DNA from 2 places in the Thioalkalivibrio versutus genome. Region 1 is predicted to be linked to the other one. Evidence: predicted binding sites of a transcription regulator. Region 1 holds the regulator's gene; the other holds the start of a gene.
What was found. Region 1 encodes FNR, which switches genes on or off when oxygen is low (the NO sensors DNR and NnrR bind a similar motif). Its sites were predicted from a motif close to TTGATNTANATCAA; they were not measured.
Positions count from the first base shown of each region.

Region 2: the regulator FNR is predicted to act here: its motif matches at 8,183-8,196, upstream of hemN (oxygen-independent coproporphyrinogen III oxidase).

Region 1 is NZ_CP011367.1:978,092-990,154, reverse strand. It holds gene TVD_RS04680 (cobaltochelatase subunit CobN) at 1-4,186, opposite strand, end outside; gene TVD_RS04675 (cob(I)yrinic acid a,c-diamide adenosyltransferase) at 4,300-4,854, opposite strand; gene TVD_RS04670 (TonB-dependent receptor domain-containing protein) at 4,858-6,693, opposite strand; cobalamin riboswitch at 6,837-7,083, opposite strand; gene TVD_RS04665 (hypothetical protein) at 7,171-9,069, opposite strand; gene TVD_RS04660 (SAM-dependent methyltransferase) at 9,201-10,439, opposite strand; gene fnr (fumarate/nitrate reduction transcriptional regulator Fnr) at 10,730-11,461, shown strand; gene TVD_RS04650 (DUF2390 domain-containing protein) at 11,454-11,936, shown strand; gene TVD_RS04645 (DUF2058 domain-containing protein) at 12,008-12,063, shown strand, end outside.
Region 2 is NZ_CP011367.1:1,585,182-1,597,244, reverse strand. It holds gene TVD_RS07390 (glutamate synthase-related protein) at 28-1,590, shown strand; gene TVD_RS13820 (globin) at 1,788-2,123, shown strand; gene TVD_RS07380 (globin) at 2,237-2,635, shown strand; gene TVD_RS07375 (YgiQ family radical SAM protein) at 2,775-5,084, shown strand; gene TVD_RS07370 (SDR family NAD(P)-dependent oxidoreductase) at 5,097-5,885, opposite strand; gene hpnE (hydroxysqualene dehydroxylase HpnE) at 5,882-7,228, opposite strand; gene hpnD (presqualene diphosphate synthase HpnD) at 7,233-8,093, opposite strand; gene hemN (oxygen-independent coproporphyrinogen III oxidase) at 8,272-9,660, shown strand; gene TVD_RS07350 (DUF2283 domain-containing protein) at 9,962-10,159, shown strand; gene hpnC (squalene synthase HpnC) at 10,208-11,071, opposite strand; gene gph (phosphoglycolate phosphatase) at 11,121-11,810, opposite strand; gene ubiG (bifunctional 2-polyprenyl-6-hydroxyphenol methylase/3-demethylubiquinol 3-O-methyltransferase UbiG) at 11,807-12,063, opposite strand, start outside.

The DNA of each region.
Region 1 (12,063 bases):
GTTCGGACAATGCATCCAGCACCTCGGGATCGGCGTCCCAGAATCCGTGGCTGGCCGCGACCAGGTGAACGGCCTGCAGGTGAGTTTTCACGTGCACGTTGTGGCCGTCGGCCAGGAACTCCTGCATCCCCAACCCGTGGCGGTCCTGGAGGTACACGTCGTGCACCTCGTCCCAGACCCAGGAGCGGATGATCTCCGGGTTGGTCACCTGCCAGCCCCACAGGTTGTCGACGAAGTCCCGGGCCATGGTGCGGGCCCCGGCATAGCCGTGATCCATCAGCGGCTCGATCCACTGCGGGTTCAGGTTCTGCCCCTGCAATTCGCGCATCAGCGCGCGGCCCAGGGTCTCCACCCGCGGGTCGTCCGGATCGGCGTGCTGCAGCACGCGGTTGTCCGGCACCTCGCCGCGGATGCTCTCGACCGCGGTGGACAGACCGCCCTGGAAGTCGAACCCATCGTCGTTGTCCAGCAGGCCGTAGAGATGCGAGGCGCGCCCGAGGTAGGTCCGTCCGACCTGGCCCAGACGGGCCTCGAAGGCCTCGTGCGCAGAGCCACCGGACTCATCCGCCCCGTAGGCATGGCCCATGCGCCGCAGGTAGGCCGCACCCAGTTCGGCGCGGTCCTCCCAGGCGCCGGAGCGATCCGCCAGCCGGTTGACCCCCGCGCCGTAGGCACCGGGCGCGGAGCCAAACACGCGCAGGGCCGCCTGCTGCCCGGCCCCGGCGCCATCGAGCCCGGCCGCACGCAGGGCCTGGGTGTCCTCCACCCACTGCGCGGCCACATCGTTACGCGCCAGCGGCTCGTCGCCCGGATCGCGCAGGTCCTGCCCCAGCGGGGCCAGGGCCGCTTCCAGTGCCGGTTCCAGCTCGGGGTATTCCGCAAGAATGATCTCGGACGAGCCATCCAGCGCGAGGCGAGCGGCACGATCCAGCCACACCAGCTGGTCCTCGTACAGGTCCCGGAACAAACCGGAGGTGGTGAACAGGGCATCGCGACGGCGGTCACGCTCCGCCTCGTCGAGGTCCATGCGCTCCAGTCCCTGGACAATCCCGCGACTGTTCCAGGCCGGGCGAATGCCCAGCATATCCATGCCGAAGGCGATCATCACGCCCTCGTCGCGCACGGTATCCGACGCCCAGAGGATGATCGCCTCGCTGCCGTCGGCCTCGGGATCGCCGTGCTCACGGGCATCCGCGGCCAGTTCCTGGCCAATGCCCCAGGCAATGCGCGTGGGCACCAGATCCGCCGCCAGCGCATGGAAGTTGCGCCCGGTCGGCAACACCTCCGGCGTCCGGATCGGATCGTTGCCCTGCCCCGGCGGCACGAAACGCCCCTCCAGGGCCGCCAGCAGATGCGCACGCTCGCTGGCCGGCGATCCGCGCAGCTTCGCGCCCCAGTCGTCGCCGATCGCGTCGTCACCGGCCATCGACTCAAGCATCGTGTCCACGGCCTCGTCGCTCCAGTCGCGCCCGAACACGTGCAGCCCCAGGGGCATCTGGTCTTCCTGCATGTCGGTCAGGTAGTGGCCGATCTCGTGGACCAGCAACTCCTCGTCCATCTCGGACAGCCGGGTCGTGGCGTGTTCGTCATGCCCCTCATCCGCATGCTCGTTCTCATGATCATGCTCATGGGCGTGCTCGTGCTCTTCATCCCCATGTTCCCGGTGATGGTCCGCGTCACGCTGCTCGTCGCCATGTTCGTCCGCATGACCTTCGCCATGCCCGGTGGTGTCGGGCTCTTCGTCATGACCCACGTGGTGATCGCCGTGGTCGTCATGGTGGTGCCCGTGGTCGTGATGATGCCCCCGGGCCATTTCCCGCTCGATGATCTCGGTCAGGCCGAGATCCTCGATACGTTCGCGCAGGGTCTGTACCGCCCGCGAACGGGTGGCGGCATCCGGCTGAGCCGCGGCCTCGTAGGTCTCCACCAGTTGGCGCAGTTCCAGCAGGCTGTCGTACAGCTCGGTCGCCGCCAGTGGCGGGGTCAGGTGGCTGATCATCACGCCCATGGCCCGGCGCTTGGCCTGGATGCCCTCGCCCACCCCATCGACGATGTAGGGGTAGATGATCGGCAGGGCGCCCCCGAGGATCTCGGGGTAGTCATCTGCCGCCAGACCCGCCCGCCGACGCGGCAGGAATTCGCGGGTCGAGTGCCGGCCGACATAGACCAGCGCATCCGCCTCGAAGTGATCGCGGATCCAGTGGTAGAAACCAACATACTGGTGGGTCGGCGGGAAGGTGGTATTCGCGTGCAGCAGGCGCTCGCTGACCTCCCAGCCGCGCGGCGGCTGCGGGCCGATGAACACGTTGCCGAACTCGATCCCCGGGAACAGCATCTCGCCGTCGCGGGTCATCGCCTCGCCCGGCGGCTCGCCCCAGCCGGTCAGGCCGGGGATGCCCGTGCGCACCAGCGCCTTGCGCAATTGCTCGGTCGTCGCATGCGCGTCCTCACCCGCCAGCGTGGCCTCCCAGGCCGCCTCGAATTGTGCGAGCAGATCCAGCGCCCGATCCTGGGCCGCGTGCGGATAGCTCTCGAGCATGTGGCGCAGATCACCGACACCGCTTTCCAGCGCGGCTTGTGCCAAATCGATCTCGTCGGCGGCTTTGGCCGCCTCCAGCCTCGCCTGCAGGTAGCCGATCGGGCCATCCACCAACTCGGCCCGGATCGACTCCGGCACGGCGTCGAAATAGGCCTGGTACTGCTCGCGATCGAGCGCGGCCACCCGGCCGGCGATCGCGTCCAGCGCATCTGCCTGCTCCGGGAGATTCACCGCCCGGTCCTGGATCATGTCCAGCAGGGCTTCGGCATCCTCCGGCACGTTGTCGCCCAGGTCATAGCCGGCCGCCTCCAGCCGCTGCAACATCTCCAGCAGGGACTCGGGCACATCCAGCTTGTCCGCGCCGATGTTCTGGCGACCCGGCGGATGGTTGTAGTAGACGACCGCGACCCGCTTGTCCGCGTTGTCGAGGGCACGCAGCCGCTGCCAGCTTGCCACCCGGTCGGCCAAAGCCTCCACGCGCTCGCCCACCGGCTCGGTCAGTGTCAGGCGCACACCCGTGCGTTCATCCTGTTCCGGGGCGCCCGCGGCCGCCAGCACCATCGGCTGGCTCATACCCTGCAACTCCGGCATGGCCACGTGGTAGTGCACCTTGTCCCAGGGGATGCCTTCGTGCGACAGCCGCCACTGGGCTGCGCTCACATCCGCCAGGCGGATGCCCTTGATCACCGGGACATCCAGCTCGCCGAAGGCCTCGGCCACCGCCTCGCGGTTGCCGCCCCCGCCGACCACGAAGTCCTGCAGGCTGACGATCCCGGCCAGATCCGCCGGACCGATCGTATCGGCGAGTGTCTCGACCGCCTCGCGGCTCGCCCCGCCCCAGCGCGCGAGCACCACAAAACACTGGATCTCGCGGTTCTCCAGGGCCTCGCAGGCCGCATCCAGCAGGGCGCGGTCGCCCGGCCGGTCGCCGGTATCCAGATCCAGGAGCGCCACGGCCGGACCCTCCTCCAGATCGAGGGCGTCCGAATCGGGGCTGGAGCTGCCATGGCGGTAGTAGCGGATGGTCTCGCGCGGGTCCGGGTCCGGTACGTCGATCGCGTGGCCGCCATGCGCGGCCAGCCAGCGCATCAGGCCCTCCATGTTCTCCGGCGTGCGCCCCTGGTAGAACGCCCGCCCGGTCAACCAGTCCGCCTGTTCGGGGAAGCGCTCCTGCTGTCGGGACAGGTGCGCGCGCGGTTCCTCACCCGGATCCGGGTTGGCCGCCAGTTCGGTACGCATCTCGTCATCGAGCCCCGCGAGTACGGCCTCACCGTCGATCCGCGACAACGCCGTCAGGTGGCGAACGCTGTTGATGGCCAGGATCGGGGCTCCCTCGGGCGGCGGGGCCTCCCGCAACAGGCGATCGAGGCGCGCGGCCTGATCCCCGAAGACGGCCGCGACGAGCACCGCGTCCGCCTCGCGCCACAGCGCCGCGACCGCCTCGTCCGACTTGTCCGTGAGCTGCTCCGGGGTGCGCAGTACGACCTCCGCCTCCGGATGGGCCTCGAGGAAGCGATGCGCCCCGGCGGCGACCTCCGCCGCCGAGCGATCGGAGACCACCCCCACCACGAGCGGCCCGGCCCCGGCCGTTCCGACGCCGAATAGAAAAAACGCAATAGCAATCAGGGTTGTGCGACGAAAACGCATGGAGATTTCCCGAAAAACAGGCGCAAGGGGCCGCGAGGCGTGTACCCGACACGCCCGCGACCGTTGCAATGGGATTGGGGCGCCGCCGCAGCGGCGCCCCTCAGAAGAGCGCTTCAGCCACGGCGGCTGGCCGGCTGCCAGAGGACCTCTTCGCCGTTCTCGTGGCGCGCGAGCACGCGACAGAGCACAAACAGGAGATCCGACAGCCGGTTGATGTAGGCCAGCGAACCCGGGCGCAACGCCTCGTGGTGATTGAGCGCAACGAGACGCCGTTCCGCCCGGCGGCAGACCGTACGGGCGATATGACAATCGGCCGCGGCCGGCCCGCCGCCCGGGAGGATGAACTCCTCCAGGGCCGGCAGATCGTCGTTGAAGGACTCAAGCTCCACGTCCACACGCTCCACCGAGGCATCCGGCAACGCCTGATGGCCCGGCACGGCCAGTTCCGCCCCCAGGTCGAACAGCTCGTGCTGCACCAGCGCCAGCGAGCGCCGGACCTCTTCGGGCAGGTCATGGATCAGCAACCGGCCGATCACGCTGTTCAGCTCATCCACATCACCGAAGGCCTCGACGCGATGCGAGTCCTTGTCCACGCGCGACCCATCACCCAAGCCGGTTCGGCCTTCATCACCCGTGCGGGTCGCAATCTTCGACAGTCGATTACCCATGGATCACCTCTGCTGATAGCGCAGTTTCACGAACGCGGCACGCCCCGGCTGGTTGTAACCGCCCTGGGTCTCGTAATCCCGGTCGAAGACATTGGTTACCGATGCCTGAACCGTCCATTCGGGATCGATGGCGTAGGCTGCCCGCAAGCCCAGCGTTCCATAGCCTGACAACCGGGTGGCGTCGCCGAAAAAGTCATATTCAAAGGTACGACTGCGAGCCAGGACCGTACCACCGAGAGAGAAATCGCCAAATTGTCGGTCGAGATCGATACGAGCAGAAACCGGCGCACGACGCGCCAGTTCATCCCCTGTCCCACGGTCCTCTGCGTCAAGCAAAGTCAGCGACGCCCTGGAATTCCACGGCCCGATATCATGGCCGCCCTCGACCTCCAGCCCGCGAATACGGGCCTCATCAATGTTCTGCGCCGGCCATCCAGCAATCAAATTATCAACGCGCGTCTCGAACACCGCGACATCCACGTAAGCAAGACTCGTCGAGTAGCGGGCGCCCAATTCCGCGGTACGAGATTGTTCAGGCTCGAGGGCGGGATTTCCGTCCCTCGGCCAATAGAGTTGATTGAAGGTCGGCGCATTGAACGCAGTGCCGTAAGAAGCCCGCAGACGCATGGCATCCGTGGCCTGCATGCCCCAGGCGACCTGGCCGGTGGTCTTGTCGCCGAACTGCTCGTTGTCGTCGTAGCGGAGCGAACCTTCCAGGTCGTGATTGCCGAGCTCGGTGCGCAAGACCGAATACACCCCAACGTTGTAACGCGAGTCCTCGTTATAATCGGTGGTGGCATCAACCCGGTCCTCGTAGGCATCCAGTCCGGCCACTAGCTCGCTGCGATCCCCTAGGCGGACATCGTTACGCCAGGTCAGCTGGTCCCGACGCGTATCGAAACGGTCTACGCTTCCACCAAACGCGCCGCCCTCGGTGACGTCGTCACTCTCATCCCGTGACTGGCCAAGCGCCACTTCCGAGTCCCAACGACCGGTCACCGGAATACGAATACCCACACGCAGCGCAGCATGCACGAAGTCCGTGTAGGCCCGATCATACGGAAGCCCGGTAGATAATTCGTCCGCGTCATATTCCGAACGACCTCCCGAATACAATACGTTGCCGAAGATTTCGATCCCATTGTCGAGCCGGTGGGCCACCTTGGCGGCCAGCGAGGTGTTGTCGTAGCCGTCGGGGTCGTCATCGCCGACACCGTCCTGCACGTCGATGCCCTCAGTGTCGAACATGCTGACCGACAGGCTGTAGTCGGTACGCTCGGTACCACCAGCCACGCCGAGTCCGGCCTCCCAAGTGCTGAAGCTGCCGGCCCCCAGGAATGCATTGACTCGAGGCGGACCTTCGCGGCCCGCGCGACTGAATATCTGGGTCACCCCGCCAATAGCATCGGAACCGTAGATGGATGTGCGTGGCCCGCGCACGATCTCCACACGATCGATCTCCTCCGGCGGCAAAAACCGCCAGCTCGCGTCGCCGCTCGTGGCAGAGCCCATGCGGACGCCATCGACCAACAGCAGGTGGTGGCCGGATTCGGTACCCCGCATGCGCACGCTGGACTGCTTCCCGAACGGGCCTGCGCTGGATACGGAGACCCCCGCACGACCCTCCACCAGATCGGTGAACTGACGTGGCTGCAGGCGCTCGATCTCCTCGCGGTCGATGATGGTCACCGAGGCGAGAGTCTGGTCGACCGTCTGTGCGATGCGGGAGGCGGTGACCTGGACGGTCTCCAGCGTCTGCGCTTCGTCGGTATCCGGGGTGTCCGCCAGAACGGGAGAAGTGGCCAGCAGGATGGCCGCGGAGAGTGCTGTGCGTTTCATGTTTTTTGTTGTCTCCCGGCGAGCCGCCCGCACGCCGTTGATTCGTCGGGATCGCACAGACAGGGGGAGACAGACACGAGGGGGATCGGCCACGACCGGCGAACGGCCGGGCCCGATCATCCGCCTCGCATGCCCGCCGCATGCCGCGCGATCATTCCCTGGCCGGTCTCCGGACTGACGAGCGTTCCGGCGCGGCGCCTTCCCGAACCCAGGGTTCAGTGGCACTGGCCGCGACCATCAGAAACCGACGGGCGGTCTCTCGCTCGATCACCGTTGCGGGGGCAGCGTCGGATTCATCCCAGGGCCTTGCGGCCCGTCGGAGACTCACCGATCTTCCCGTTTAACCCGCCAAGCCGTGCTTGGTCGGGCACCGAGGAACGTAGCGAACCCTACACAGTTGGGCGCAAAATTACCAGCCGCGAACCCACCCACCACGCGATCCCGAGTGACGCTAGCAGGCTCGCATATCGATGCCGATCAGCGGCGGCGCCGTTCCTCCGCGTACAGGTAGCGGGTCCCGCGCTTGAGCAGCAGACCCCAAGCCTTGTCCTGTAGCATGGCGTCGAACTCGGGCGAGCGCTCGGCACGCAGCGCCACCGGGTGCGACTCGTCCCCGGTATGGGTCGCCACCATCTCCAGGCGCTCGCGATTGGCCCCATAGTGGCTGACCAGGAAATCGCGCATGGAGTCACTCAGTGGCAGGTTGTAGATGCGCGTGAGGCGCAGCGCCAGCCACTCGGCCATGCGCCCGAGGTCCTGCCGGACCTTGCGCACCATGGCCGAGCCCAGGCCTGCCTTGGCATCCGCGCTCATGCCCACGTAGAGCCCACCCAGATAGGCCGCGGGGTTGGCATAGATCGCGCGCTGGATACTGGGATTCGTAAGATCCACCAGCGGCTCCATGATCAAGGCGAGCTGGATCCCGATCCGCTTGGCGGTCTCCGCATCCAGTGCCGAGCCGCCAAAGTAAAACAGGTCACCCTCGCGCTCGATCTTGAGTTCCTTGAGGAAAGAGCAGAAGTGGCTCGCCAGCTTCAGCTTCTGGTCGTCGGTCAGCTCGATCAGCTCCTCGCTCACCCGGATGCCGCGCACGCTGCGCTTGAACCAGCGCTTCTCGCCGCGCTTCTCGACCTGCGCCCGGCGCAGGGCCTCCCAGCGTTCCACGGCGTTGGTGTAGCGGCTTTGCGCCTGCATCAGCTGATCGCGCGCCTCGCGCAGGTCCTCGACCCGACGCAGGGCGAGCCCCAGCATCTGCCCATCCGGCGAATTCTCCGAAGGTTCGAGATCCTCCAGACGCTGCACCGCCTCCAGCACCTGACGACCCAGGCTGACGACCGGCTCGCGCAGCGCCTGTGGATCCAGGCCCGACGCCTCGTGCTGGGACAGCAGGATGCCGAGCGAGCGCAGGCGGCTGACCACCCCGGCCTGGGCCACACGGAAGCGGTTGCCCTGGGATTCGAGGCGGTCCAGGGCCGCCCCGAGCTGCCAGCCCCCCGACCATTCGAAGCTCAGCCGCTTGATCTGGCGTCCGTTCACCAACTCGAAGGCGAGGACAAAGATCGCTTGTACGTCGTCGAGGGTGCAGCGCGCCAGGTCATCGGCGTCCGCGGCGGAGAACAGTCGATCCAGGAACTGATCCACCCGGCGCACACCGTCCTCCTGGGTTGGCGCCACGCCCCGCAGGCGATCGCGCAGGAGATCCGCAACCTCCGGCGCCTCGTGGTGCAGCTTCTCCAGGGCCGCGAGCCGGGAGTCCTCGGTCGCATCCACCAGATCCGCGACGCGCGAGCGCAGCCCCAGGCGGCGGTAGATCTCCACCTGCTCCGCGGCGGCCGCCAGGCTGGCATCGCCGGTCATCTCGCGCACCGCGACCGCCACGGCCTCGGGGGCGATATCCACTTCGTGCAGCAGGACTTGGGCTGCCTTGCGCCGACGCATGTCCGGGGTCATCTCGCCCATCGCCAGGTCGCGGGTGACGAACAGCAGATCCGGCAGCAAGTCGATGGTGTTGCGCAGCTGATCGCGCGAGCGCTCCTGGCGCTTGCCCCGTGTGGCATCCGCGACGAAGCGCGCGACCAGGCCGATGACCCCGAACAGCAGGGTGTAAACGGCAAAGAAGATGAAGTTCTGTGCCGGGGCAGCGTGCCCGAAACCGAGGAAGTAGCCGCCCTGCATCGCCAGGAACGTGACCGGCCCGGCAGCCCACAGCAACTGGAGAAAGTTCAGCGACCAGGGTACGCGCCGTGCGGTGGCAGCCACCTCGGTAATGCGGCTGCGCCCGGCCGCCTCGATCAGGACGTGCTCCTGTGACGGTCCGCCGGCCTGCGGGCTTTCCTGGCCCTGTGCCTCCCTGCGTTTACGAAAGCGACCGAACACGCGCACCTGCTCCGGAATGGGTGGTTACCGCCGGCATGGCCGCAACGCTCCCCTTAGTGTAGGGAAACCGTGTTCGGTTCGCGCGCGCCGGGCGATACTCGCGCGAGCGGCCCGGCGCGTCCGATGCGCCCTCAGGCGGCGTCGCTGCGCTGTGCCCGGGCCTTCCCGGGCGGTGTGGAGATCACTTCGGGGGCATCGTCCCGATAGAGGTAATCGCGGGTCAGCGGCACCGCATCCTGCTGCTTGGCCATCTGCACGTGGAACACCACCTGATCCCACCAGCGGAAGGTGCCCTCGCAACTCGCCAGGTAGAACTCCCACATGCGGCAGAAACGCTCATCGAAGCGTTCGACGGCCTCGGCCCGCACCTTCTGGAAGCGGCGATACCACTCGGCCAGCGTCTCGGCGTAATGCAGGCGCCAGAACTCGATATCGGTGGTGCACAGCGGCGTGGGCTCCAGCGCGCCCATCACCTCGGACAGGGCCGGCGTATACCCGCCCGGAAAGATGTACTTGCTCAGCCAGGGGTTGGAGGTCCCCGGTGGTTCCTGCCGCCCGATGGTGTGCAGCACCGCGATGCCTTCCGGCTTCAGCAGATCATGCACGCGCCGGAAGAACGTCTCGTAGTTGGGCGTGCCCACATGCTCGAACATGCCGACGCTCACGATGCGGTCGTACTGGTCGTCGTGTTCGCGGTAGTCCTGATAGAGGAACCGCACTCGATCCTCGAGCCCCCGACGCTTGGCCTCGTCACGGGCAACCCGCAGCTGCTCCTTCGACAGCGTCACGCCGTCTACCTGCACGTCGGCATGCTCGGCGAGATGGAAGGCCAGACCGCCCCAGCCGCAACCGATGTCGAGCACGCGCATCCCCGGCTCCAGCATCAGCTTCTTGCGCAGCATTGCGCACTTGGCCTGCTGCGCCTCTTCCAGCGTCATATCCGGGCGCTCGAAATAGGCGCAGCTGTAGAACATGCCCTCGTCCAGGAACTGACGATAAAGCCACTCATCGACGTCGTAGTGATGGGCGATGTTCTGGTAGCAGCGCGCCACCTTGTTGCCCTGCTCGATCAGGGCCCGCAGCATGCGCACTGCAGGGTTGACCCGCTGCTTGAACATCGGCGCGAAGTTGCGCATGGCCACGTCGAGGAACACCTGCAGGCCCTCGGGGCCGGGCGACCACAGGCCGTCCATGTAGGTCTCGCCCAGCTGGAAGCCCGGGTCGCGCCCAATCTTGCGCAACGCCGCCTTGTCATGCACCTGCATGGTGACTTCCGGCGCGCCGTTCCCGAAACGCTGCTCACGGCCATCCGGATGCCGCAGCACGAAGGTCCCGTAGCGTATGTATTGCTCCAGTAACCGCTCGATCATCGCTACCCCTGTCCTTGTTCTGGCAGTCGGGTCTCTCAGCCCCCACGCGTAATGCCGACCCTGACCACGCCGCAGACTTTAGACTCAGTCTAATTACCGATGGCCCGCATTGTCCACGCAGCCGTCGGAGGGAGGGGACCCCGAGTCATCTCGGGGCGCGACCCCCTGACCGACGGCAAAACCTTCTGTAATCGCCTACAACTCTTGGGGACAGTACCGCATTCCCGCCCCCGATGGCATACCCCGAAAATCGCTTTCCCCAACGTCGAAAAAACGGCTACCCTGCACCCATGACGCTACGACCCACTCAAGCCTGCCAGCACTGCACCCTCCGCCAGCTCTGCCTGCCTATGGGCCTGCCCCAGGATGAACTCTGGCAACTCGACCAAATCGTCCAGCAACGCCGGCCGATCGCCAAGGGTGCGCCCCTGTTCACCATGGGGACCAAGTTCGAAGCGCTGTACGCGGTCCGCACCGGGGCACTGAAAACGGTGCTGATCTCCGATGACGGGACCGAACAGATCACCGGCTTCGCGCTGGCCGGCGACCTCCTGGGGCTGGACGCGATCCACTCCGGCAAGCATCCGGTCAGTGCCATTGCGCTGGAGTCCACCAGCGTCTGCGCCGTGCCCTACGGGCATGTCGACGACCTCGCCGGCCGCCTGCCGACCTTCCGCCAGCACATGATGAGCGTGATGAGCCAGGAACTGGCCCAGGACGAAAGCCTGCACGCCCTGCTCGGCCAACGTACCGCGGAGCAGCGTCTGGCGACCTTCCTGATCGCCCTGTCGGAGCGTCATCGCGCCCGCGGCCTGTCCCCCGAACGGTTCTACCTGCCCATGTCCCGGGCAGACATCGCCAACCACCTGGGCCTGACCCAGGAAACCATCAGCCGGCTGTTTACTCAGCTGCGCAACCAGGGCGTAATCAACCTGCACACCCGGGACCTGGAGATCCTCCAGCCCGACGGCCTGCGCAACACGGCCGGGGTCACCTTCACCTCCGCCGCGAGCAGTGCCTGAAGCCGGGGACATCCCGGAGCCGGCCACGGACTTCGACGCCTTCTGGGCATTCGCCGACGCACTGTGGGTCGATCCCACCGCTCGCGAACGTCTGATGCGCTGGCAGGACGAATTTGGCGTGGACGTGATGCTGGCGTTGTTTGCCCTGTGGTACCCGCAGCCCCTCGGACCCTCGCAATGGTGCGTACTGCGGCAAACGGCCCGGCGCTGGCAGTCATCCTCCACCGAACGCCTCCGCGCACTGCGCCGGCGGCTCCACACCCCCGAGCGCAACGCGCTCTACCGCGCGGTGCTGGCACTGGAGCTTCAAAGCGAGCGGCTCGCCGGCCTGCAACTGCTCGCGGAGGCCCGGCGCGTGGCGCCGCAGACCACCCCCGCATTCGCCATCGACCGCCAGCGCCGATTGCACACCCTGTTCCCCGACCTGCCGGACGCCGAGATCCGCGACGGATTGCGCGAGTTCACGGCCGCCTGAACAGCACGTGGTGCACGCAAGGCCGCATTCCGGCTATCCTCCCCGCACATTGACCGAACACGGCAGGATTCATGTCGGATGATCTGCGCAGCCAGCTCCTGAAAACGGGGCTGGTCGACGAAAAACA
Region 2 (12,063 bases), 610 kb from region 1:
ATTCAAACCGAGCGCAAGGAGCATCCGATGGCTGAACCGATTATCGCCGCAGTGGAACCCCGGGGAGTGGAACTGACAAAGGGCGAGGAGTATGCGTTCTGTCGCTGCGGGCGCTCGAAGGATCAGCCTTTCTGCGATGGGTCGCACGAGGGCTCCGGCATCGAGCCGCTGATCTTCACGGCGGAAGAAGACGGCGAGGCGTACCTGTGTCAGTGCAAGCAGTCCGGCAATCTGCCGTACTGCGACGGGACGCATGCGCAATTCGATCAGGACGCGGTGGGTCAGCCCGCGAGCGCGGCGGAAGGGGATTCCGAGGCATCGGATCAGGGCGATCAGGCCCCGAGCCCCCGTAACAGCGAGGTTGAACCGCATGTCGAGTGGATTCACGCCCTGGCCCGCGACGGGCTGGAGGGGGTGGGACGCCATGGCACAACGGTGGCCATGGGCGTGCCGCGCGATCGGCTGCCCGCCTGGGACGGGCTGCAGCTCCTGGCGGCGCAACTGGCCACGCGCCCGCTCGACGAGGATGTCGATGTGGGCACCTCGCTGGTGATCGGGCCCGAGGCGAAGCGCCCACTGGAGCTGAACATCCCGTTGCTGGTGTCGGACATGAGCTTTGGTGCGCTTTCGCGCGAGGCGAAGATCGCCCTGGCGCGCGGGGCAGAGCGGGCCGGGACCGGTATCTGCTCCGGCGAGGGGGGCATGCTGGACGCCGAGCAGGCAGAGAATTCGCGCTACCTGTTCGAGTTGGGGCCGGCGCAGTTTGGCTATTCGGACGAGGTTCTGGACAAGATTCAGGCGTTTCACTTCAAGGCCGGCCAGGCCGCGAAGACCGGGCTGGGCGGGGTTCTTCCGGGCAGCAAGGTAAGTGACGAGATTGCGCGGGTGCGTGGGATCGAGGCGGGGCAGGATGCCCATTCACCCGCTGCCCATGCCGATTTGCAAAGCCCGGACGATTTTCGCCGGTTTGCCGACGCGGTACGCGAGAAGACCGGGGGTGTGCCGATCGGATTCAAGCTGTCGGCCAACCACATCGAGGCGGACCTGGCCTTTGCCCTGGAGGCTGGCGCCGACTACCTGATCCTGGATGGCCGAGGCGGTGGTACGGGCGCCGCGCCGGCCCTGCTGCGCGATCACATCAGCGTGCCTACCATCCCGGCGCTGGCACGGGCGCGGCGCTTTCTCGATGCCAATGGGGCCACTGGACGGGTGACGCTGCTGGTCACCGGTGGGCTGCGTACGCCCGCGGACTTCGTGAAGGCCCTGGCCCTCGGTGCGGACGGGATTGCGCTCGCCAATTCGGCGATCCAGGCCGTGGGCTGTGTGAGTGCGCGGATGTGCCATACCAATCAGTGCCCCAGTGGTGTCGCGACCCAGGATCCGAAACTGCGCAGCCGGCTGGACCCGCAGGAGGGGGGCGAACGCCTGGCGCGGTTCCTGAGCGGTTCAACGGAGCTCATGCAGGTCCTGGCGCGGGCCTGCGGACACGCGCACCTTGAGGACTTTGGACCGAATGATCTGACCACCTTCGACCGCGATCTGGCGCGTCTTGCGGGGCTCCAATACGCTGGGGTCCTGGAAGACCGCTAGGGAAACACGGATCCAATCGCCCGTTCGATCCCGAGCCGTCATTGTCATATCGGGCAGGTAGGTTTTCCGACGCCCCGGGCGGGTTGATGACACGATTGCTGCCCGTTTCTCGCCGCGGATAGGAAATGACGCCCCCGAATGTGGAAAGCAGTTATCGACGTTGTTGTGCTGACGCGTCGTTTCTTGCGCGTTTCCGCTTGGCACTGCGTGCAGCCGATGGGCAGGTCTCCGGAATCTTCGATCCGTTGAGTGCCCGACAGCAGGAAGTGATGCTGGACGCCTCGATCCGGGCCGCACTGGATTTTTCCTCTGGCGACCCGCAGGGCGCATCGAGGGTCAGCGAGATGATTCATGTGCATGGGCGGCAGGGGCGGGTGCCGGTTCCGCCGGCCCTGTACCCGGTATGGCTGGAGTCGCTGATACAGGCCGTTCGCGAAACCGATCCGCACTGGAGCGACGCCTTGGAAAGACGCTGGCGAGCCCAGCTGATGCCGGCGGTGGACATGTTCGTGGAGCTGTACCTGAGCGCCTGAGGGCGATGTCTGGCAGCGCGGACCACGCGGGACACATTCCCCGCTTGACCTGGATCAGAATGTCGTTGGAGTGATCCCGGTAGCCTATGCGTTTATCTTCAGAAGGGATGGTGATGAGTTATTCCGATGTCCATCAGAGCTACGGGCGTTGTCGACGGGCCGGCAACTTCGTGGATCGCTTCTACGAACGCTTTCTCGCCGCCGACGAGCGGGTGGCGCAGGCGTTCACGACCACCAACTGGTCGCAGCAGAAGCGGGCCCTCGGGCAGGCAATCTCCACTGCGATCAGTTACGCCGAGGGCGAGAGCTTCGTGGCCCCGACCATGGAGAAGATGGCCGAGGTGCATAGCCGTCATGGCCGCGTACCGGTGGCACCGGAACTCTACGGGGTGTGGCTGAACTGCATGGTGGAGACGGCCCGCGAGGTGGATCCGCGCTGGGAGGAGTCCCTGGCGCAGCGCTGGCGCGGCGCGCTGAGTCCGGCGATCGATCTGTTCATCGAGCGCTACTGACGCGCGCCGGGCCGTTTCCGGCGGCCCGGTCAACCACTGCGAAGTCCCGCCCGCGGGCGTGCCCTGTTGATCTTGGGGCGCCCCCGGCGTGTAATGCGCGCATTTCCTGTTGCCGGCGTCCGCCGGAAGAAGCCTGGTCATGTCCGCAGCACCCGATTCCCTGTTCGCCCGCAAGCCCTACTGGGCCCAGCGCTTTGGCACGGCACCGTTTCTGCCGACCACGCGCGAAGAGATGGACGATCTCGGCTGGGATAGCTGCGACATCGTACTGGTGACCGGTGATGCCTATGTGGACCACCCAAGCTTCGGGATGGCGATCATCGGTCGGTTGCTGGAGGCGCAGGGGTTTCGCGTGGGCATTCTGGCGCAACCGGACTGGACCTCGGCCGAGCCGTTCCGGGCCCTGGGGCGACCCAACCTGTTCTTTGGCGTAACCGCCGGGAACATGGACTCGATGGTCAACCACTACACCGCGGAGCGGAAGATCCGCTCCAACGATGCCTATACCCCGGGGGACGTGCACGGCAAACGCCCGGACCGCGCGGTGATCGTCTACGCCCAGCGCGCCCGCGAGGCCTACAAGGACGTGCCGGTCGTGGCCGGCGGGATCGAGGCCAGCCTGCGGCGTATCGCGCACTACGACTACTGGCAGGACAAGGTGCGCCGCTCCGTCTTGCTGGATTCGCGCGCCGACATTCTGCTGTTCGGCAATGCCGAGCGTGCCCTGGTGGAACTCGCCCATCGCGTCGCGGCGGGCGAGGACCCGCGCGAGATCACGGACCTGCGCGGGACGGCCCTGCTGCGGGATGCCGTGCCCGCCGGCTACGTCGAGCTGGATTCCAGCGAGGTTGATACCCCCGGACCGGTGGATGCCAACCCCGACCCCTACGCCATGGTCTCGCCCGAGACCTGCGCCGATGCCGAGGCACAGGATGCGCAGGCGACAGAAGCGGAGGCGGGCGCGAAGGTCGTGCGTTTTCACCGGGATATCCCGCGCGGCACCCCGCGCGAGCAAACGGTGATCCGTATTCCGGCCTTCGAGCAGGTGAAGGGCGACGCGGTGCTCTACGCGCATGCCTCGCGGGTGCTGCACCTGGAGACCAACCCGGGGAATGCCCGCGCGATCGTGCAGCGCCACGGGGACAAGGAGGTCTGGCTCAACCCGCCACCGATCCCGTTGTCGACGCCCGAAATGGACGCGGTGTTCGATCTGCCCTATGCGCGGGCCCCGCATCCGTCCTACGGGGATGCGCGCATCCCCGCCTGGGAGATGATCCGCTTCTCGGTGAATATCATGCGCGGCTGTTTCGGCGGCTGTACGTTCTGTTCCATCACAGAACACGAAGGGCGGATCATCCAGAGCCGCTCCGAGGACAGCGTGCTGCGCGAGATCGAGGAGATCCGCGACAAGGTGGACGGGTTCACCGGCGTGATCTCGGATCTGGGCGGCCCGACCGCCAACATGTACCGCCTGGCCTGCAAGGACCCGAAGATCGAGCAGAGCTGCCGGCGACTGTCCTGCGTGTACCCGGGCATCTGCAGCAACCTGGACACCGACCACGCGCCGCTCATTCGCCTGTACCGCAAGGCACGGGCGCTGCCGGGCATCAAGAAGATACTGATCGCCTCCGGGCTGCGCTACGACCTGGCGATCGAGTCACCGGAGTATGTGAAGGAACTGGTGACCCATCACGTGGGGGGTTACCTGAAGATTGCGCCGGAACATACGGAAACCGGACCGCTTTCCCGCATGATGAAGCCGGGCATGGGGACCTATGACCGGTTCAAGGCCATGTTCGAGAAATACTCGAAGGCGGCCGGGAAGGAGCAGTACCTGATCCCGTATTTCATCGCCGCGCATCCCGGCACCACCGACCAGGACATGCTGCAGCTCGCGCTCTGGCTGAAGCGCAACGACTTCCGCGCCGACCAGGTGCAGGCGTTCCTGCCGAGCCCCATGGCCCTGGCCACCGCCATGTGGCATTCCGGGCGCGACCCGCTGCGCGGCATCCGGCGCACGACCAGCGAACGCGTCCCGGTGCCTCGCGGGGTGCGCGCGCGGCGTCTGCACAAGGCGTTCCTGCGCTATCACGATCCGAACAACTGGCCGCTATTGCGCGATGCCCTGCAACGCATGGGGCGTGCGGACCTGATCGGCAATGGCAAGCATCACCTGGTGCCGACCTGGCAGCCGGCCGGGACCGGTCAGGGTGCGGCACGTCCGTCCACCGGCGGGCGCATCACCCGAGGCGGCAAGGCGCTGAAAAAGCGCGGCCAGACCTTCCAGACGCAGCACAACGGCGTCGAGGCTGCGGCGCGTCCCGGTGGCAAGCCAGCGCCAGCGGGCAAGGCCGGGGCACGCTCTGCCGCGCCCAAGGGCGGCAAGCCGCGCGCGGGTGGTGGGAAGGTGCGCAAAGGGCGCCCGGCCGGAAAACGACCGCGCGCCTGACGCCCCTGCGGTTCAGGACGCCGCGTGGGGGACCGGGACCTGGCCTTCCAGGCTGATGTTCAGACCGGTGGTGGTGCGGTCGCCGGGGTCCAGGAAGTACAGATAGGGGCCAACCACGGCCTCGGGCTCGGGCAGTAGGTCGGGGTTTTCCCCGGGATAATGCCCGGCGCGGAAGCGGGTGCGCACGGGGCCGGTGTCGATACCGTTCACGTGCAGGAAGCGCGGTTCGTTGCGATGCTCGTGCGACAGGATGTCGATCAGGCCGTCCTGGGCCGCCTTGGCCATGCCGAAGGCGCCCCAGAAGGCCTTGCGCGCGTTCTGGGTGGACACGACCAGGCTCCCGGTGGGACTGGCCTCCAGCAGCGGCAGGACGGCCTGCGTGAGGAAGAACGGGCCGTGCAGGTTACTGTTGATGACCTTGAACCACAGCTCCGGGTCGTAGTTCTTCATCGGCATCAGGGCGCCGGCCCAGCCCGCGTTCAGTACCAACCCGTCGAGGCGGCCGAGGGAGTCGCGGATGTTCTCCGCCAGGTCACCATAGTCCTTGACCGTCGCGCCTTCGAGATTCAGTGGGTAGATCGCGGGCTGCGGGTGACCGGCCTGTTCGATCCGGTCATAGACCGCTTCGAGGCCCTTCAGGTCCTTGTCCAGCAGCACCACGATCGCGCCGGCCGCGGCACAGGCCTCGGCAACCGCGCGGCCGATGCCGTCGGCGGCCCCGGTGACCAGGATCACGCGTTCATCGAAGGCGCCGGGTTCCGGGCGGTAGGCGAGCAGGCGGGGAATATCGAGATCGGTCAAGGATGGTCCTCCAGATACAGGTGCGCCGATTCTAGTCCAGATTGTACGGCCGCTTCGAGCGTGGACGGCAGTGCAGGCGTCAGGTAATCCCCGGCCAGATAACACCCCGGCCAGGGCGTGCGGGCCGGCGGGCGACGTGCATCCAGACCGGCTTGCGCGTCCAGCGTCGCGCGGCGTTCGCAAATACTGTGGCCGGTCTCGGGTTCGCCCAGTTTGGGGAAGGTTTGGGCCAGGGAGCGGGCGACGGTGCGCCATCGTGCATCCGCCGTCAACGGTTCGAGGTCGTCGGCCGCGGAGATCACGACCGCCAGCCAGTGTGGCGCCCCGGCGACATTCCGCGCGATTAGCCATTGGCCATGCTGGTCCAGCAGCCCCTGTAGTGGCGGAAGATCATCAAGGCGCCGCGCATAGCGCAGGTAGACGGTGCAGATGCTGCGGGCGCCCATGGCATTCAGGCCCTGGTGCGTGGCCTCCCAGCCGGTTTCGTGTGGCAGCAGGGCAGCGGCGGCGGCTGGAGGGGTCGCCAGGATCACGCCGCGCGCCGGGCTCGCCACGCCCTGGCGGTCGCGCAGGCGGTAGGGGGCGGCGTCGTGAGTCGTGCTGCGCTCAATGGCGGTGATGCGGCGGCCCAGATCCACTCTGGCGCCACGCTCCCGGAGTTCCTGGACAGCCGGTTCCGGGAACAGCTCGCCGAGTGGCCGCGCGGGGACGAGAAGGCGCGCGGCCTCCGGGCCATGGTTGAGCGCCAGGCGCAGGACGTTCTGGAAGATGCGGGCCGAGGCGGTTCGGGTCGGGGTGTTCATCACCGCCAGGCACAACGGGTCCCACAGGCTCCGAATGAGGGCGTCGGGCTGACGGCGCTGGCGCAGCCAGTCGAGGACGGGGAGATCGTCGCGCAGGGGCCGGTGCAACATGGCGGCGGCGCCGGACAGTGCACGCAGGCGTGTACCAAGGGAGTGCTTCGCAAGCGCCCGGTAAAGCGCGGCGGCCAGGGCGGGCAACCGGGGCGAACGCGGTTCCAGCAGGAACGCCGGGGCCTGCGGCCGGCCCGTGGGCCCGAACATGCGCAGGCCGAAGGGCAGGGCCTGAAACGCCTGCTCGGGGTTGATGCCGACCGAACGGATCTGCTGCAGGGTCTGCTGGCAGGCCCCGACCAGGATGTGCTGGCCGTTGTCGAGCGGGGTGCCGTCCAGGTCGAGGCTGCGAGCACGGCCACCGGGGGCCTTGCCGGCCTCGATCAGGTGCACGGGGTGCCCGGCACGTGCAAGCGCCAGCGCGGCGGTCAGGCCGGCCCAGCCCGCGCCGACCACGACCGCCGGGGCCGGGGGGGAGCTGGAGGTCATGGCATCAGGCCGCGCGGCGGCGTTGTTCGCGCTTCAGGCGGCGCGCGGTGCGCCACGCGATCCACAGCTTGCGGATCGGGGTCAGGCGTACGCGGTGTTCCAGCACGCGATAGCCATCGTCCGCGATCTCGTCGAGCAGGGTGCGGTAGATGGCTGCCATGATCAGGCCCGGGCGCTGGGCGTAGCGGTCGGCGTCCGGGAGGTGTTCCTCGGCGCGTTCGTAGTAGCGTCGCGCCCGTTCCGCCTGCTCCGCGAACAGGGCGCGGTGGCGGTCGTCGGTGATGTTGATCTGGAATTCCTCCGGCTTGACCCCGTGCTTGCTGAGCTCGTCCATGGGGATGTACACGCGGCCGCGCATGGCGTCCTCGTGCACGTCGCGCAGGATGTTGGTGAGCTGCAACGCCATGCCGAGGTCGTGGGCGTACTTGAGAGTGCGCCGATCGGTGTAGCCGAAGATGTGAGCGGACAGGATGCCCACGACGCTGGCCGCGCGGTAGCAGTACAGCGACAGCGTGGTGAAGTCCGGATAGCTGTCGTAGTCGAGATCCATCTGCATGCCGTCGATGATCTCGTCGAAGTACTCGCGCCCGAGGTCAAAGGCGGCGATATGCGGCTGCAGTGCCTGGGTGATGGGGTGGCGGGGTTCGCCGGCGAACAGGCGCTCGATCTCCTGGCGCCACCAGTCGAGCTTGGTGCGCGCAATGCTCTCCTCGCTGACCTCGTCGACGATGTCGTCGACTTCCCGGCAGAAGGCGTACAGCGCCGTGATGGCGCGACGGCGATCCGGTTCCAGAAAGCGGAACGCGTAGTAGAAGCTGGAGCCGCTTTGCGCGGCCTTCTCCTCGCAATACTCGTCGGGGGACATGCGCTCTCGCGTGGCGGGTGTCGAACAGGGAGGAGAAGGCTAGCACAGGCAGCACAGGGGGCGGGAGAGGGCGCCCTGAAGGTGGATTGTTGACCTGTATCAAGCTCGGGTCCGGCCTGCGGCCGTAGTCTGCAGAACCAAGGTCGCGAGTGCGCGGCGCACGGCTGTGGAGCCCCGAATGGAACAACGCCTAGTGTTTGACCCCGAAATCCTGCGCCGCTACGACGTGAGCGGGCCGCGGTACACGTCGTATCCCACCGCGCCACAGTTTCACGAGGGCTTTGACGACCGGGCCTATGCCGAGGCGGCGCAGGCCACCAACGGGGCGGACCCGGCGCGGCCGCTGTCCCTGTATGTGCATGTGCCGTTCTGCGACACGGTGTGCTTCTACTGCGCCTGCAACAAGGTCATCACCGGAAATTACCAGCGCGCTCAGCGCTACCTGCAGTATCTGGAGCGCGAGGCCGAACTGCAGGGCGAGCTGTTCGACCGGGAACGCACTGTCGGCCAGCTGCACTTCGGCGGCGGCACTCCGACTTATCTTGGCGATGACGATCTGCGCCGGGTGATGGCGACGCTGGCGAGGCACTTCCGCCTGGACGAAAGTGATGCCCGCGAGTTTTCCATCGAGATTGATCCGCGCGCGGTGCGGCCCGGGACCATCCCGCTGCTGGGCGAGCTGGGTTTTAACCGGATCAGCCTCGGGGTTCAGGATTTCGACCCGAACGTGCAGCGGGCGGTGAACCGCATCCAGCCGTTCGAGGTGACCGCGCGGGCGGTGGAGCAGGCGCGGGCCAACGGCTTCGAATCCACCAACCTGGACCTGATCTACGGCCTTCCCCTGCAGACGGTGGAGACCTATACCGCCACGCTGGAACGCGCGCTGGAGCTGCGCCCGGAGCGCCTGGCGATCTACAACTACGCGCACCTGCCGCAGATGTTCAAGACTCAGCGCCAGATCCGCGAGGCCGACCTGCCGGACGCCGCGGAGAAGCTGGCGATCCTCGAGACCACCATCGCTCGCCTGACCGATGCCGGCTATGTCTACATCGGCATGGACCACTTTGCCCTGCCGGACGACGAACTGGCCACGGCCCAGCGCGCCGGGACGTTGCAGCGCAATTTCCAGGGCTACTCCACACGGGCGGAGTACGACCTGGTGGCACTGGGTCCGACGGCCATCGGCAAGGTGGGCGCCAGCTACAGCCAGAACCTGCGCGAGCTGGATGCCTATTACGCGCGGCTGGATGCCGGGCGCCTGCCGGTGTTTCGCGGACTCGAACTGAATGCCGACGATCGGTTGCGCCGGGACGTGATTACCGAGCTCATGTGCCATTCGCGCATCGATTTCGCCGCGATCGAGGCGCGCCACGGGATCGTGTTCGGAGAGGTCTTCGGGGATGCACTGGAGCGGCTTCAGGGCATGGAGGCCGATGGACTGGTACGCATCGGCGCGGAGCGCCTGGAGATCCTGCCGCGCGGGCGGTTGCTGCTGCGCAACGTCGCCATGGCCTTCGACGCCTACCTGAAGACGGAGAGCGCGCCGCGCTACAGCAAGGTAGTGTGAGCGGCTTGACGGCGATCCGTTCTCGGCGGAAGCTTTGAACAATAGCAACCGGTAACAGGGACGTTCCGGTGAAGACGACACGTTACTTCGAGACTGTACGCGAGAGGCCGGATCGGCGAATGATCCGGGATCACTGGATCAGTAGTGCAATCGACCAACCGTTGTGCGAAGAAGTCCAAGGCGATGGGCGTATCCGCAGATGGGCTCGTGTCGAGGAGGCTGAAGGACGCTACCTTCGCGTTGTTCTGCTGCCGGATGGAGAAACCGTTCACAACGCCTTTTTCGATCGAGGGTTCCAGCCATGAAACTCCAGTACTTCGGGGATACGGATACGCTTTATATCGAATTCCGAGGCGATAGCGTGGCCGAAACCCGCTCGCTTGACGAGAACACTACCCTGGATGTCGATGCCAGTGGTGGTGTTTGCGCCATTACCTTTGAGCACGCAAGCGAACGAACTGACCTCCAGCACCTTACGGTCGAGGGCATTGCCGCTTGATGCCTTTTAAGCCCTCAGCTTAACCAGGGGTTCTCGGCGTCTCGATCCCTACGGTCTTCGGCGGCGCGGTCGAAGGCTGTGGCTCAGGATGATCCAGGCGTCGCGGGTGCGCAGGCGCGGTCGGGCAAAGACGTCGTCCTGCTGGCGCAGCCGCCAGAGGATGCGTGCCCCGCCGTTGATGATGGCCCGGACCTCCAGCCCCATGCGCCCGCGCAGCAGGCCGCCCAGCGGCGCCCCGGCGCGCAGCAGCCGGTCGGCGCGGGCGTATTGAAACTGCATCAAGTTGCGTAGCTGGAAGGTGGTCTGCCCGGTGGCCAGCATCGCTTCGGTCACGCCGTACTGGTCCATCTCTTCCTGCGGCAGGTAGATGCGGTTGTTCTCCCGCAGGTCCTGCTGCAGGTCCTGATAGAAGTTGATCAGTTGCAGCGCCGAGCAGATGGCGTCCGAGTACCCCAGCATCTCGTCGGTTGGGTTGCCGTTCAGGTGCAGCATGAGCCGGCCCACCGGGTTGGCCGAGCGGCGGCAGTAGTCCATGACCTCGCCGAAGGTCGCATAGCGGGGCTGTTCCAGATCCTGCAGGAAGGCGTCGATCAGGTCGGAAAACGGCGCGGCCGGCAGGTCGAAGCGGGCGCGGGCGTCCGCCAGGGCAATCCATTCGGGTTCGTGCTCGGCGGCGGGGTCTTCCAGGATCTGCACGCGTTCCTGCATCGCCAGCAGTGCCTGGCGCCGCTCGGCAACCGGGCGCGGGTCCTCGTCGGCCAGGTCGTCGGCGTCGCGGGCGAAGCAGTAGATCGCCGCCACGGGGCCGCGCAGGCGGCTGGGCAGCAGCCAGGAGGCCACGGGGAAGTTCTCGTAATGCGCCTTGGCACGCTGGCGACAGTGGCGGTAGGCCGAACGGATACGGGGCGACATGGGTGCTCAGGCCCTGTTTCCGGCGTGCAGGGCGCCGAGGTGGGCGGATTCAGCTCGCAAGTCCGGGCTCCGTGGCGGCTCCGTCGGCGTACCAGGCCCAGAAGTCGTTCGGCTGTTCCAGGGCGGCATCGGCGCCCCATTGATCCGGACGCTGGTTGGCGTCGATGTAGCCCCAGTTGGCGATCAGGGTGGGCATGCCGGCGGCCCGTCCGGCCGCGATGTCGCGTTCTGCATCGCCCCAGTAGCAGTGGCGTTCCGGCGGCAGGCCGGTCTGCCGGGCGGCCAGCCACATGGGTTCCGGGGCGGGTTTGCGCTGGGGCAGGGTATCGCCGCTGACGACGGCTGCCATGCGCGAATGCAGCCCGAGGGCCTCCAGCAGCGGATCGGTCAGCCAGCCCGGCTTGTTGGTCACCACGCCGACGGGCCAGCCGCGGGCCTCGCAGGTGTCCAGCAGGTCCGCGAGTCCGGGAAACAGGGCGGTGGTCCGGCACAGGTCGCGGGCGTAGATCTCCAGGTAGCGCTTCTTGAGATGCTCGGCGAAGGCGGGATCGGCGTCCGGGAAGGCGAGATCCACCAGGGCCCGGGACCCGTGGGAGACAAAGTTACGCACGACCTCGAACGCCAGCGGCGCACGGTCGTGTTCGGCCATCAGGGTGACCAGGGCCGCATGCATGTCGGGAGCGGTGTCCAGCAGGGTCCCGTCGAGGTCGAACAGGACCGATCCGAGTTCGCGGGTCATTCGTCGGTGCCGGCTTCGTCGCGGCGGGCGGCCATCAGGTAGTTCACGTCGGTGCGGGCGACCAGACGATAACGCCCGCTCAGGGGTGAATAGGTCAGGCCGGTCATCGCGGTGACCTCGAACCCGTGGCGGCGCAGGGCGGTGCCCAGTTCGGAGGGGCGAATGAAGCGTCCGTACTCATGGGTGCCGGTGGGCAGCATGTGCAATACGTATTCGGCCCCCACGATGGCCTCGGCAAAGGCGCGCGGAGTTC